3 regions of the Mesorhizobium japonicum MAFF 303099 genome follow, and region 3 is predicted to be linked to each of the others. Evidence: predicted binding sites of a transcription regulator. Region 3 holds the regulator's gene; each other region holds the start of a gene.
What was found. Region 3 encodes PhoB, which activates phosphate uptake and scavenging genes when phosphate is short. Its sites were predicted from a motif close to TGTCATNNANCTGTCAT; they were not measured.

Region 1: MAFF_RS23130 (ceramide glucosyltransferase) is a predicted target of PhoB. The motif match lies at 1,779-1,795, and genes of this name have one in related genera.
Region 2: MAFF_RS04200 (PhoX family protein) is a predicted target of PhoB. The motif match lies at 2,243-2,259, and genes of this name have one in related genera.

Annotation. Positions count from the first base shown of each region.
Region 1 covers NC_002678.2:4,538,354-4,542,538, reverse strand. The annotation lists gene MAFF_RS23135 (O-succinylhomoserine sulfhydrylase) at 1-493, shown strand, start outside; gene MAFF_RS23130 (ceramide glucosyltransferase) at 527-1,678, opposite strand; gene apaG (Co2+/Mg2+ efflux protein ApaG) at 1,978-2,370, shown strand; gene MAFF_RS23120 (Hsp33 family molecular chaperone) at 2,408-3,442, opposite strand; gene argF (ornithine carbamoyltransferase) at 3,555-4,185, opposite strand, start outside.
Region 2 covers NC_002678.2:598,407-602,591, forward strand. The annotation lists gene urtB (urea ABC transporter permease subunit UrtB) at 1-50, opposite strand, end outside; gene urtA (urea ABC transporter substrate-binding protein) at 158-1,438, opposite strand; gene MAFF_RS04195 (hypothetical protein) at 1,782-2,189, shown strand; gene MAFF_RS04200 (PhoX family protein) at 2,314-4,185, shown strand, end outside.
Region 3 covers NC_002678.2:2,993,158-2,997,342, forward strand. The annotation lists gene MAFF_RS15630 (ROK family protein) at 1-1,229, shown strand, start outside; gene phoB (phosphate regulon transcriptional regulator PhoB) at 1,242-1,931, opposite strand; gene phoU (phosphate signaling complex protein PhoU) at 1,951-2,658, opposite strand; gene pstB (phosphate ABC transporter ATP-binding protein PstB) at 2,684-3,487, opposite strand; gene pstA (phosphate ABC transporter permease PstA) at 3,484-4,185, opposite strand, start outside.

The sequences.
Region 1 (4,185 bases), 1.5 Mb from region 3:
TCTGCATGACTATTTCCGCCACACCGGCCCTAGCCTGTCGCCCTTCAACGCCTGGACGCTGCTGAAGGGCCTGGAGACGCTGCCGCTGCGCGTGCGCCAGCAAACGGAGAGCGCCGGCAAGATCGCCGATTTCCTGGCCGAGCAGCCGCAGATCGCCCGCGTCATCTATCCCGGCCGCGCCGACCATCCGCAGGCCGAGATCGTCAAGAAGCAGATGTCGGGCGGCTCGACACTTATCTGCCTCGACGTCAAAGGCGGCAAGCAGGCGGCCTTCGCCCTGCAGAACGCGCTCGATATTGTGCTGATCTCCAACAATCTCGGCGACGCCAAGAGCCTGATCACCCATCCGGCGACGACCACCCACAAGAATTTGAGCGACGAGGCGCGCGCCGAACTCGGCATCGGGCCGGGCACGCTCAGGCTGTCGGTCGGCCTGGAGGATACCGACGACCTTCTGGAAGATATCGCGCAGGCGCTGAAGGCCGCCAAATAGGGAGCCGTCGAGGCAGCGGCGTCGGCGCCGCGATCAGGCGCGCGACGACGCCTCTTCCAGTTCGGCCGCCTTGGTGCCGATGGTCATCGCATTGCCGCGCCAGTCGACGGCGCCGCCAAGCCAGCCGCGTGCCCACATAGCTGGGACCATCAAGTCCCGCGCAATCATCGCCGCGACCGTGCGCGGCGACAGGTGCCAGCCCTTGGACCATGCCAGGGCGCATTCCGGAAGGTAGAAGGCGGCCAGCACGGCGATGGCCGTCAGCGGCAGGCTGAAGCCGGCGCTTGCCGCCGCAACCAGTGCAAGCATCAACGGCACCACCGCGCCAGTCAGGATTTCCGGCGCGAAGAACAGCGGGAAGGTGACGCGGCGCAGGCGCGCCCAGCGAGCCTGGCGCGACCAGATCGCGTCCAGCGTGCGCCGGCCAAGCGGCTGCTCGAAGGGTGCCGCGACAAGATTGACTCGCAGGCCAAGCCCATTGACCAGCTTGGTTGCGGCGGCGTCCTCGGCGATTTCAGCGGCCAGCGCGCGGATGCCGCCATTGGCATCCAGCATCGGCTTGTTCCACAGCATGCTCTTGCCCTGGGCAAAGCCAAGGCCGAGCGCCTCGCCAGCATACTGCCAGCGGGCCTGCAGCGTGTTGAGGAAGGCGCATTCGACCTCGGCCCAGAAGCCCTCCGGCCGCGAGCCGATCGGCGTCGAGCAGACAAGGCCGGTATCCGGCCGCCACGCCGCCATCAGATGCTGGATGTAGTCTCTCGGCATCAGCACGTTGGAGTCGGCCAGGACGACCCAGTTGTGCCGCGCGGCTTCCCAGCCCTTGACGCAATTGTTGAGCTTGGGATTGGCGCTGACGCGGTCGTCGCCGATCAACAGCCGGGCCGGCACTTTTGGAAAGCGGCCAATGGCGGCCCGGATCAACCTGACCACCGGGTCGTCGCCATGGGCAACGCAGAAGATCAGTTCGTAGCGCGGCCACTCGAGTGAGAAGGCGCGCTCCAGCGTCTCCTGCGTGAACGGCTCGACGCCGCGCGACGGTATGACGATCGATACTGGCGGCGATTTGCGGACTGGCCGCGCGATCGTGGTGCGCCGTTTCAGCTGTGAGGCGGCGAGCAGGATGCTGGCGGCGTTTGAAAGGATAAGAGCGATCGAAAGCGAGGCGGCTATGAGAGTGAGTTCCATCGAGATCTGGTCACTCCAGAAGAGACGGCCGCATCGTGGCCGTTTTCAACAGTTCGACAGAGCGCCGAGTCGCCCGGTGCGTGCACACCACCATTGTCATGTGTCACTTAAATGACATTCTTTGCCGGCACCTGCGTTTCAAGACGAGGCGCGACAAGACGCGCACGTTGACCCGCTCGCCGGGAGCGCCGAAAGTTCTGTTGGTTTGATCATGATCTCTGGACAAACGGAAACCCGTTTTTCCGAGAAAACCGGTTCCCACTTTTCGGGATCATGCTCTGACTGTTTTGGAGCCGCTTATGTACCGCGCCGTCACGCGCAACATCGAAGTGCAGGTCAGGCCGTTCTACCTCGAGGATCGCTCCGATCCTTCCGAGAACCGCTATGTCTGGGGCTATCAGATAACGATCGACAATCAGTCGGACGAATTCGTGCAGCTTCTGTCACGCTACTGGCACATCACCGACGGCGCCGGCCGGGTCGAGGAAGTGCGCGGCCCGGGCGTCGTCGGCGACCAGCCCGAACTCAATCCCGGCGACAGCTATCAATATACGTCTGGCTGCCCGCTCTCGACGCCATCAGGCATCATGGTCGGGCACTACACGATGCGCAACAAGCGTGGCGAGACCTTCGACATCGCCATCCCGGCGTTCTCGCTGGACCTGCCGGGGACCAGACGGACGGTGAATTAGCGTCCTTCTCCCCGTTTTACAGGGAGAAGGGATTGCCTCACTGAGCCGCCGCGAATTCCGCCGGGTCGAAGTCGTACTGCTTCGAGCAGAATTCGCAGGCGACATGGATGCCGCCGTCCTCGGTGCTGTCCTTGATCTCCTGCGCGGAGAAGCCCTCGAGGATGCCGCGGATCTTTTCCCTGGAGCATGAGCACTGGTCGCCGACGGGAACGCCGCCGAAGACGCGTACGCCATGCTCGTGGAACAGGCGATAGAGCAGCCGTTCGGCGCCGATCGTCGGGTCGATCAGTTCGGTCGGCTCGATCGTGCCGAGCAGCGCCAGCAATTCCTGCCAGGAATTGTCCGTGGGATCATGGATCTCCTCGCGCGGATCGCCGTCGCCGCCGTGCAGGTCCGGAACGCGCATGCGCTCAGGCGACTGCGGCAGGAACTGCGCCAGGATGCCGCCGGCGCGCCACTGCTCGCGCGCGCCGCCGACGCCGGGCGTCAAAAGCTTGGCGACAGAGAGCCTGATATCCGTCGGGATCTGTTCCGACTGGCGGAAATAGGTGCGCGCCGCGTCTTCCAGGGTTTCACCGTCGAGCTGGACGATACCCTGATAGCGCTGCGTATGGGCGCCCTGGTCGATTGTCAGCGCCAGCACGCCGCTGCCGAGCAGCGTCTGCTGGGATGTCTCACCTGCCGCGACCAAAGCCTCGAGCCTGTCGGCATCGAAGCGCGCATAGGCGCGCAGCGCCGAAGGCGTGCTAAAATCCGCCACCAGCATGTCGACCGGCCCGTCGGTGCGGGTCTGCAGGATGAACTTGCCCTCGAATTTGAGCGAGGTGCCGAGCAGCACCGTCAGCACGCAGGCTTCCGCCAGCAGGCGGGCGACCGGCTCGGGGTAATCGTGGCGGCTGAGAATGGCGTCGAGCATCGGCCCGAGCTGCACGGTGCGGCCGCGCACATCGAGCGGGCCAACCTCGAACGGCACGACATGGTCGTCGCCGGCATAGCCGAACTCGCCGAGTTTGGGGTGATGTTCAGTCACTTGATGCGTTTCCAACATGACAAAGCTCCAGGGCGCGACCATGCCGCCCCCTGGGGTGCATGCGTCCAAACGCGCTTGATTTGCGTGATGCGGCGCAGATAGGCATCGCGCCCCCGCAGATCAAGCGCCCAGACCTTTCAAACTCCAAGACACTTCAAGCCCCAAGACACCAGGCAAGCACCGCCTTCTGGGCGTGGAGCCGGTTCTCGGCCTCGTCGAAGACCACCGAATGGGGTCCGTCGATAACCTCGTCGGTCACTTCCTCGCCGCGATGCGCCGGCAGGCAGTGCATGAACAGCGCGTCCGGCTTGGCATGCGCCATCAGCTTGGCATTGACCTGGTAGGGTGAGAACACGTTGTGGCCGCGGGCGCGGTGCTCCTGACCCATCGACACCCAGCAATCGGTGACGACACAGTCGGCCTGGTCGACGGCTTCCTCGGGCGAACGGGTGAAATGCAGCTTGCCGCCATGCGCCTTGGACCAGTCGATGTGCTTCTGCGCCGGCTCGCTGCCCTCGGGCACGGCGACGTTGAGGTTGAAGCGGAACCGCGCCGAGGCTTCGAGCAGCGAATGCAGCACATTGTTGCCGTCGCCAGTCCAGGCGATGGTCTTGCCGGCCACCGGACCGCGATGCTCCTCGAAGGTCATGATGTCGGCCATCAGCTGGCACGGATGGGTATCGTCCGTCAGCCCGTTGATCACCGGCACCGTGGCGTTCTCGGTCAGCTCCAGCAGCCGGTCATGCGAGGTGGTGCGGATCATGATCGCGTCGACATAGCGCGAC
Region 2 (4,185 bases), 2.4 Mb from region 3:
GTCGTCAGCAGGAGCAAAAGCGTCAGGCCCATCGCATGGAAAATCTTCATCGGTTTTTGATGACCCTTGAAGGTTGAGTGGGCGTCCGGACAGCGGAGGAAACCGTCCGGACGCGCGCGGCCTTGGGCATGGACCTGAAGGTCCGGCCCGGGGAGGATCAGTTCGTGCCCTTACCGCCGCACTTGCCGGTTTTGACGTTGAAGTTGCCGCAGCTGAGCGGCGCGCGCCAATCGGAAATCAGGTCCTTGGAGTCGGGCAGGTAGTCGGACCATTCGTCGCCCATCACCAGACCCGGCGTCTTCGAGACCGTTTCGAACTGGCCATTGGCCTGGATTTCACCGATCAGCACCGGCTTGGTGATATGGTGGTTCGGCATCATCGTCGAATAACCGCCGGTCAGGTTTGGCACCGAAACACCGATCATGGCATCGATGACCTTGTCCGGATCGGTGGTGCCGGCCTTTTCAACCGCCTTCACCCACATGTTGAACCCGATATAGTGGGCTTCCATCGGGTCGTTGGTGGTGCGCTTGTTGTTCTTGATGAACTTGTGCCAGTTAGCGATGAACTTCTTGTTCTCAGGCGTGTTGACGCTCTCGAAATAGTTCCAGGCGGCCAGATGTCCGACCAGCGGCTTGGTGTCGAGACCGGCGAGCTCTTCCTCACCAACGGAGAAGGCCATCACCGGGATGTCCTCGGCCTTGATGCCCTGGTTGCCGAGTTCCTTGTAGAACGGCACGTTGGCGTCGCCGTTGACGGTCGAGACGACGGCGGTCTTCTTGCCGGCCGAACCGAACTTCTTGATCGCCGAGACTTCCGTCTGCCAGTCGGAGAAGCCGAACGGCGTGTAGTTGGTCATGATGTCCTCGGCCGCGACGCCCTTGGACTTCAGGTAGGCTTCGAGGATCTTGTTGGTGGTGCGCGGATAGACGTAGTCGGTGCCTTCCAGCACCCAACGCTTCACAGAGCCCCCGTCCTTGCTCATCAGATAGTCGACCGCCGGAATGGCCTGCTGGTTCGGTGCGGCACCCGTATAGAACACGTTGCGCTCGCTTTCCTCGCCCTCATACTGGACGGGGTAGAACAGGATGTTGTCGAGCTCGGAGAACACCGGCAGCACCGACTTGCGCGACACCGAGGTCCAGCAGCCGAACACCGCCGCGACCTTGTCCTTCGAAATCAGCTCGCGCGCCTTTTCGGCGAACAGCGGCCAGTTGGACGCCGGATCGACGACGACGGCTTCAAGCTTCTTGCCGAGCAGGCCGCCCTTGGCGTTCTGCTCATCGATGAGCATCAGCATGGCGTCCTTCAGCGTCGTCTCCGAAATCGCCATGGTCCCCGACAGCGAATGGAGAATGCCGACCTTGATCGTATCGTCGGCCGCCCTGGCGGGAGCCGACATCAACAGGCCGGCGGCAACCACGCTCGCCGAAAACATTTTTGTTATTGTCGAGAAATTACCCCTCATACGGAAGACTCCCAAGCTGGTTGATTGCACCGCAACAATACAATGCAACCCCCATGCCAACCGCTGTCGGGATTCTGAAAAACGGCAAATATTCAAACATTATCAGATGATTAGTATATTAGATTGAACAAACAAAGGAGAGCCGGTTAAAAATTGGTTGAGGGAAATTTGCGCAGCGCACACAGCTGATGCCTAATTTCTGCCCAATTCCACCAAATGCCTAGATTTTGGCCTCCGGACGCGAGGCGAGAACGACAAATGTTGCGGCACAGCGCAAAAATAGGGCAAGCTCGCTGCTTAACCGAGCGGCGTCATGGCATCCCTGATTTCACGCATTCTTATCGGCACAGTGCTTCTGGCGGCAGCGACCGGCGCCGCACACGCCGACTTCAGCGACGGCAAGATGCCTGACGGCACCTATCACTGCGAAGTCTACCTGCTCGGCATGTTCCTCGACCTCGGCGACATCACCATCAAGGGGAACGTCTATACAGGCCCGGTAACCTTCGGAACCGCCCAGCAGGCTTACAATTATCAGATGAATGCAAATGGCGAGATCTCCTGGCTGGGACCGCTCGGCGGCTACACCGCCGGCGGCAACTCGCTGTCGATGACCCAGGCAACGCTGGACGGCCAGAACCCGCCCTCCTTCGACATCATCATGAAGCAGCCCGACGGCGCCTTCACCGCCTCGACCTGCACCCTGGGCAGCAATCCATAGGCCTTCCCTCGAACGGCGCCGCCGTACGGACCACAAGCCGTGTCGCCCTCTCGTGTCATCTGGATGTAGCCGAAGCTGGATAGGCAGCGGTGCGCCGTCACCATCCACATCGAGAGGCAGACACATGGCCAATTCCCCGTCTTCATCCTCCCCTGTCATTCGCGAAATCATCGCCGAGCGCGTCTCGCGCCGGTCCCTACTGAAAGGCAGCCTGGCATCTGGCGCCGTGATCGCCGGCGGCAGCTTTGTCGGCTCGTTGTTTGCCGGCGAAACGCATGCGGCTGCTGCACTTTCCACCCTCGGTTTTTCCGAACTGAAGCGCGTCTACGACAAGACCCACGCCGCTGCCGAGGGTTATGAAACCACGATCGTCGCCCGCTGGGGCGATCCGCTTGTCGCCGGCCTGCTGGATTTCGACGGCAACAAGGTCGCTGCCGACGAGCAGGACAAGCGTTTCGGCTACAATTGCGACTACATCGCCTTCCTGCCACTGCCCAAGGGTTCGGTGAACTCCGACCACGGCCTGCTTTGCGTCAACAACGAATACATCTCACCCAATGTGATGTTCCCCGGCATGACCGAGGACGGCGCCGGCAAGGCGATGAGCAAGGAACAGGTCGATCTCGGCCTGGCGGCGATGGGCCATTCGATCGTCGAAATCATGCTCAAGGACGGCAAGTGGCAAACCGTCGAGGACAGCCCGCTCAACCGCCGCGTCACGGCCAACACCGAAATGGCTGTTTCGGGACCGGTGGCCGGCCATGCCTTGATGAAGACCTCCGCCGATGCGACCGGCACGAAGGTGCTCGGCACCAGTTACAATTGCAGCGGCGGCTTCACCCCCTGGGGCACTGTGCTGACCTGCGAGGAAGGCGTTTCCGACCTGTTCGGCGGCGACCCGAAAAAGGCGCCGACCGCCGATATTCTCGATCGCTACGGCTTCGATGGCTCCGACATCTACGGCCGTGGCCGTTTCCACGACCGCTTCAACATCGACAAGGAACCGAATGAGCCGAACCGCTTCGACTGGGTGGTCGAGATCGACCCCTATGATCCCAGGTCGAGGCCGGTGAAACGCACGGCCCTTGGCCGCATGTCGCATGAGGCCTCTACGGTCGTCCTCAACAAGGACGGTCGCATCGTCGTCTACATGGGCGACGACGACTATTTCGAATACATGTACCGCTACGTCTCGAACAAGGCTTACGACAAGACGAACCCGGCTTCCAGCAACGGCCTTCTCGATGATGGCGTGCTCTCGGTTGCCCGTTACGACGCCGACGGCTCGATGACATGGCTGCCGCTGGTCCACGGCCAGGGCAAGCTCACGGCGGAAAACGGTTTTGCCGACCAGGCCGACGTGCTGTTGAAGACGCGCCTTGCCGCCGACGCGCTCGGTGCGACCCCGATGGACCGGCCGGAGGACATCGAGACCAATCCGGTTACCGGCCGCGTCTACGCCGTCATGACCAAGAACAAGAAGCGCGACGAATCCAAGGTCAACCCGGCCAATACGCGACCCGAAAACCTCTGGGGCCACATCGTCGAGCTGATCCCGCCAGGCGGCCGCGGCATCGAGGCCGACCACACCGCCGACAAATACGCCTGGGACCTGTTCGTGCTCTGCGGCAATCCCAAGGACGCCAAAGTCGGCGCCACCTTCCATCCCGACACGTCGGACAATGGCTGGTTCGTCTGCCCCGACAACATCACATTCGATCCGGCCGGGCGGCTGTGGGTGGCGACCGACGGCGCCAATGATTTCGACCTGCCCGACGGCGTCTATGGCGTCGACACGGAAGGCCCGACGCGCGGCCTGCCAAAGCTGCTGTTCACCTGCCCGCATGGCGCCGAAGCGACCGGCCCTTGCTTCACCCCGGATGGCACGACGCTGTTCCTTTCGGTCCAGCATCCCTCCGAAGATGCCGAGACGCTCGACAAGGCGCAGTCGCTGTGGCCCGATTTCAAGGACGGCCAGCCGCCGCGGCCATCGGTC
Region 3 (4,185 bases):
ACGATCTGCGCCGGCGCAACCGCGCCATGGTGATTGCCGCCGTGCGCCGGGCCGGTCGGCCCTCGCGCACCGAGATCGCCGCGACCACCGGCCTCAGCCACTCGACCATATCGGCGATTTCCTCCGACCTGATCGGCGAAGGCATACTGGCCGAGGGAAAGCCGAGCGAGGCCGGCGCGCTGAAACGCGGCAGGCCGCAGGTCGGTCTCGGCCTTAACCCGGAGGCCGCGGCAGTGATGACCGTGGTGCTGTCGCTGAACTTCCTCTCCGTCGCCGTCATCGATTATGCCGGCCAGGTGATATCGGAAGAACAGCGCCGGCTGGATACGCTGACCATGTCGCGCGAGGCGCTGATCGGCGAGTGCGTGGCCATCGTAAGGCGGCGTCTCGAGGATCCCGACATCGACGTGCGCAGCGTCGCCCGCATCGCGCTGGCGATCCAGGGCATCACCGACACCGAGGCCCGGGCGATGCTGTGGTCGCCGATCACGCCGCAGACCGATATCGCCTTCGCCGACATACTCGAAGCCGAGTTCGGCATCCCCGCAACCATGGAAAACGACTGCAACATGATGGCCGTGGCGCTGCGCTGGCGCGATCCCGAGCGCTACCGCGACGACTTCATCGCCATCCTTTTGTCGCACGGCATCGGCATGGGGCTGGTGCTGAAGGGCGAGCTGTTCACCGGCACCCATTCCTCGGGCGGCGAGTTCGGCCACATGATCCATCGGCCGGGCGGCGCGCTCTGCCGCTGCGGGCGGCGCGGCTGCGTCGAGGCCTATGCCGGCAATTATGCCATCTGGCGCAACGCCAGGCAGCTCAGCGAGGACACCGAGCCGGTGGCCGATGTCAGCGACGCGCAGATGCGGGCGCTGGCCGCGACGGCGCGCGAACGCGACGGACCCGAGCGCGAAGCCTACCGCAAGGCCGGCGAGGCATTGGGCTACGGCCTCGGCAGCCTGTTTGCGCTGATCGATCCAGCACCCGTTGCCATGGTCGGCGTCAGCGCCGCCGCCTTCGACCTGATCGAGCCGGCATTGCGCGAGGCGATCGCCCAGACCGCCGGTGGCCAGCACTCGGAATCGATCTCCTTCGACACCGAACCGAACGAACTGCCGCTGATCCGCGAAGGTTGCGCCATGCGCGCGCTGACCTTTGTCGACCAGGAGATTTTCGCGCCGGGCGTGCAAACGAAAGCAGGCCTTGCCGCGAAGAAAAACGTCGCCTGATTCAGGTCGTGCTCAATCCTCGCGGATCGCGTAGCCCGCCCCACGAATGGTTCTGATAACATCCGGCATGCGGCCATTGTTGACCGCCTTGCGCAGGCGGCCGACATGCACGTCCACGGTGCGCTCGTCGATGTAGATCGTCTCGCCCCAGACATTGTCGAGCAGCTGGCTGCGCGAGAACACGCGGCCGGGATGACGCATCATGAATTCGAGCAGGCGGAATTCAGTCGGCCCGAGCCGGATCTCGCTCTTTTTGCGATAGACCCGGTGTGATTCACGGTCGAGCACGATGTCGCCGACCTTGAGCACGCTGGACAGCACTTCCGGCTTGGCGCGGCGTAGCAGCGCCTTCACGCGAGCCATGAATTCCGGCGTCGAAAACGGCTTGACCAGATAGTCGTCGGCGCCGGTGGAGAGCCCACGCACACGGTCGCTTTCCTCGCCCCGCGCGGTCAGCATGATGATCGGCAGCCGCTCGGTCTCGGGCCGCATCCGCAGGCGCCGGCAGAGTTCGATGCCGGACACCGCCGGCACCATCCAGTCGAGCACCAGGAGATCGGGCACGTTCTCCTGCAGGCGGATTTCGGCTTCGTCGCCGCGTGTCACCACCTCGACCTGGTAACCCTCCGATTCCAGATTGTAGCGGAGGAGCACGCCGAGCGGCTCCTCGTCCTCCACCACCATGATGCGTGGTGCGATCATCGATTGGTTACCCCTGCGCTCAGGCCGCCGGCGCCGACATCGCCGTCTCGTCCTGTTTTGGACGGTTGGCGGGCAGTTGCGTGCCGGTCAGGACATAGTACGCATTCTCGGCGATATTGGTCACGTGGTCGCCGATGCGTTCGAGATTCTTGGCGCAGAACAACAGATGCGTGCAGGCCGTGATGTTGCGCGGATCTTCCATCATATAGGTCAGCAATTCGCGGAAGACCGAGGTGTATTTGACGTCGATGCGCTCGTCGTCGGCGCGCAGCTTCGCCAGTGCCGCGGCATCGCGCGCCGCATACTCCTCGATCACGCCCTGCACCTGGATCAGCACCAGCTGCGCCATGGCGTCGATGGAATGCGACAGGTCGCGCGGCGTGGCGCTGAGGCCGACAGTGCCGACCCGCTTGGCGATGTTCTTGGCAAGGTCGCCAATGCGTTCGAGGTCACCAGCCATGCGGATCGAACCGACCACATGGCGCAGGTCGTCGGCCATAGGCTGGCGCTTGGCGATCAGCGTGATGGCGCGGTCGTCGAGTTCGCGCTGGCGCGCATCCATGATGGCGTCGTCGGAGACGACGCGCTGAGCGAGAGCATTGTCGGAATTCAGAAGCGCCTTGGTGGCGCCGCCGACCATCGAGCCGGCGAGGTCGCCCATGTCGCTGATCAGCCTGCTGATCTGTCCGAGATCCTCGTCGAAGGCTGCGACTGTGTGTTCGGCCATGATCCTGGTCCTCGTATGCGTGCGATCAGCCGAAGCGGCCGGTGATGTAGTCTTGCGTGCGCTTCTCGCGAGGCGACGTGAAGATCTTCTCGGTGCGGTCGAATTCAACCAGTTCGCCCAGATACATAAAGGCCGTCTGCTTCGACACGCGCGCCGCCTGCTGCATGTTGTGGGTGACGATGACGATCGTGTAGTCGGCCTGCAGCTCGTCGATCAGTTCCTCGATCTTGGCGGTCGACAGCGGGTCGAGCGCCGAGGCCGGCTCGTCGAGCAGGATGACCTCCGGCTTCACCGCCACGGTGCGGGCGATGCACAGCCGCTGCTGCTGGCCGCCCGACAGGCTGAGGCCGCTGGCATTGAGCTTGTCCTTGACCTCGGTCCACAGTGCCGCGCGCTTCAGCGCCTGCTCGACACGGCCGTCCATCTCGGCCTTGCTGATCTTCTCGTAGAGCCTGACGCCGAAAGCGATGTTTTCGTAGATCGACATCGGGAACGGCGTCGGCTTCTGGAACACCATGCCGATCTTGGTGCGCAGCAGGTTGAGGTCCTGCGAACGGTCGAGAACGTTCTGGCCGTCGAGCAGCACCTGGCCCTCGGCGGTCTGCTTGGGATAGAGCTCGTAGATGCGGTTGAAGACGCGCAGCAGCGTCGACTTTCCGCAACCCGACGGGCCGATGAAGGCGGTGACGCTGCGCTCGGGCAGCGATAGCGTGATATCCTTCAGCGCCTTCGACTGGCCGTAGTAGAAGTTGAGGTTCTTGACCTCGATCTTGGCCTTGGTCACCGCCTCGGCGGCGATCGTCATGTCTGGAGACAACATCTGGCTCATTTGTCCTCTCTGCGTCCGGTCAGGCTGCGCGCAAAGATGCTGAGCGCGAGAACCGTCAATGTGATGATGAGTGCGCCGGTCCAGGCCAGCTGCTGCCATTCCTCGTAGGGACTGAGAGCAAACTGGAAGATGGTGACAGGCAGGCTGGCCATCGGCGCGTTGAGATTGCTCGACCAGAACTGGTTGTTCAGCGCCGTAAACAGAAGCGGTGCGGTCTCGCCGGAGATACGGGCGATGGCCAGCAATATGCCGGTGACGATGCCCGAAAGCGCGGCGCGATAGGCCACCGAGCGGATGACCACCCAGCGCGGCGCGCCGATCGCGGTGCCGGCTTCGCGCAAGGCGTTCGGCACCAGGTTGAGCATGTCCTCGGTGGTGCGCACGACGACGGGAATGACCAGGATGGCAAGTGCCACGGCACCGGCGATCGCCGAGAAATGCCCCATCGGCCGCACCATCAGCTCATAGACGAACAGACCGATGATGATCGACGGCGCCGACAGCAGGATGTCGTTGATGAAGCGCACCACCGTGGTGAGCTTCGAGAAGCGGCCATATTCGGCCATGTAGGTACCGGCCAGCACGCCGATCGGCGTGCCGACGATGATGCCGATGATGGTCATCACGATGCTGCCGTAGATGGCGTTGAGCAGGCCGCCGGCATCGCCGGGCGGCGGCGTCATTTCCGTGAAGACCGA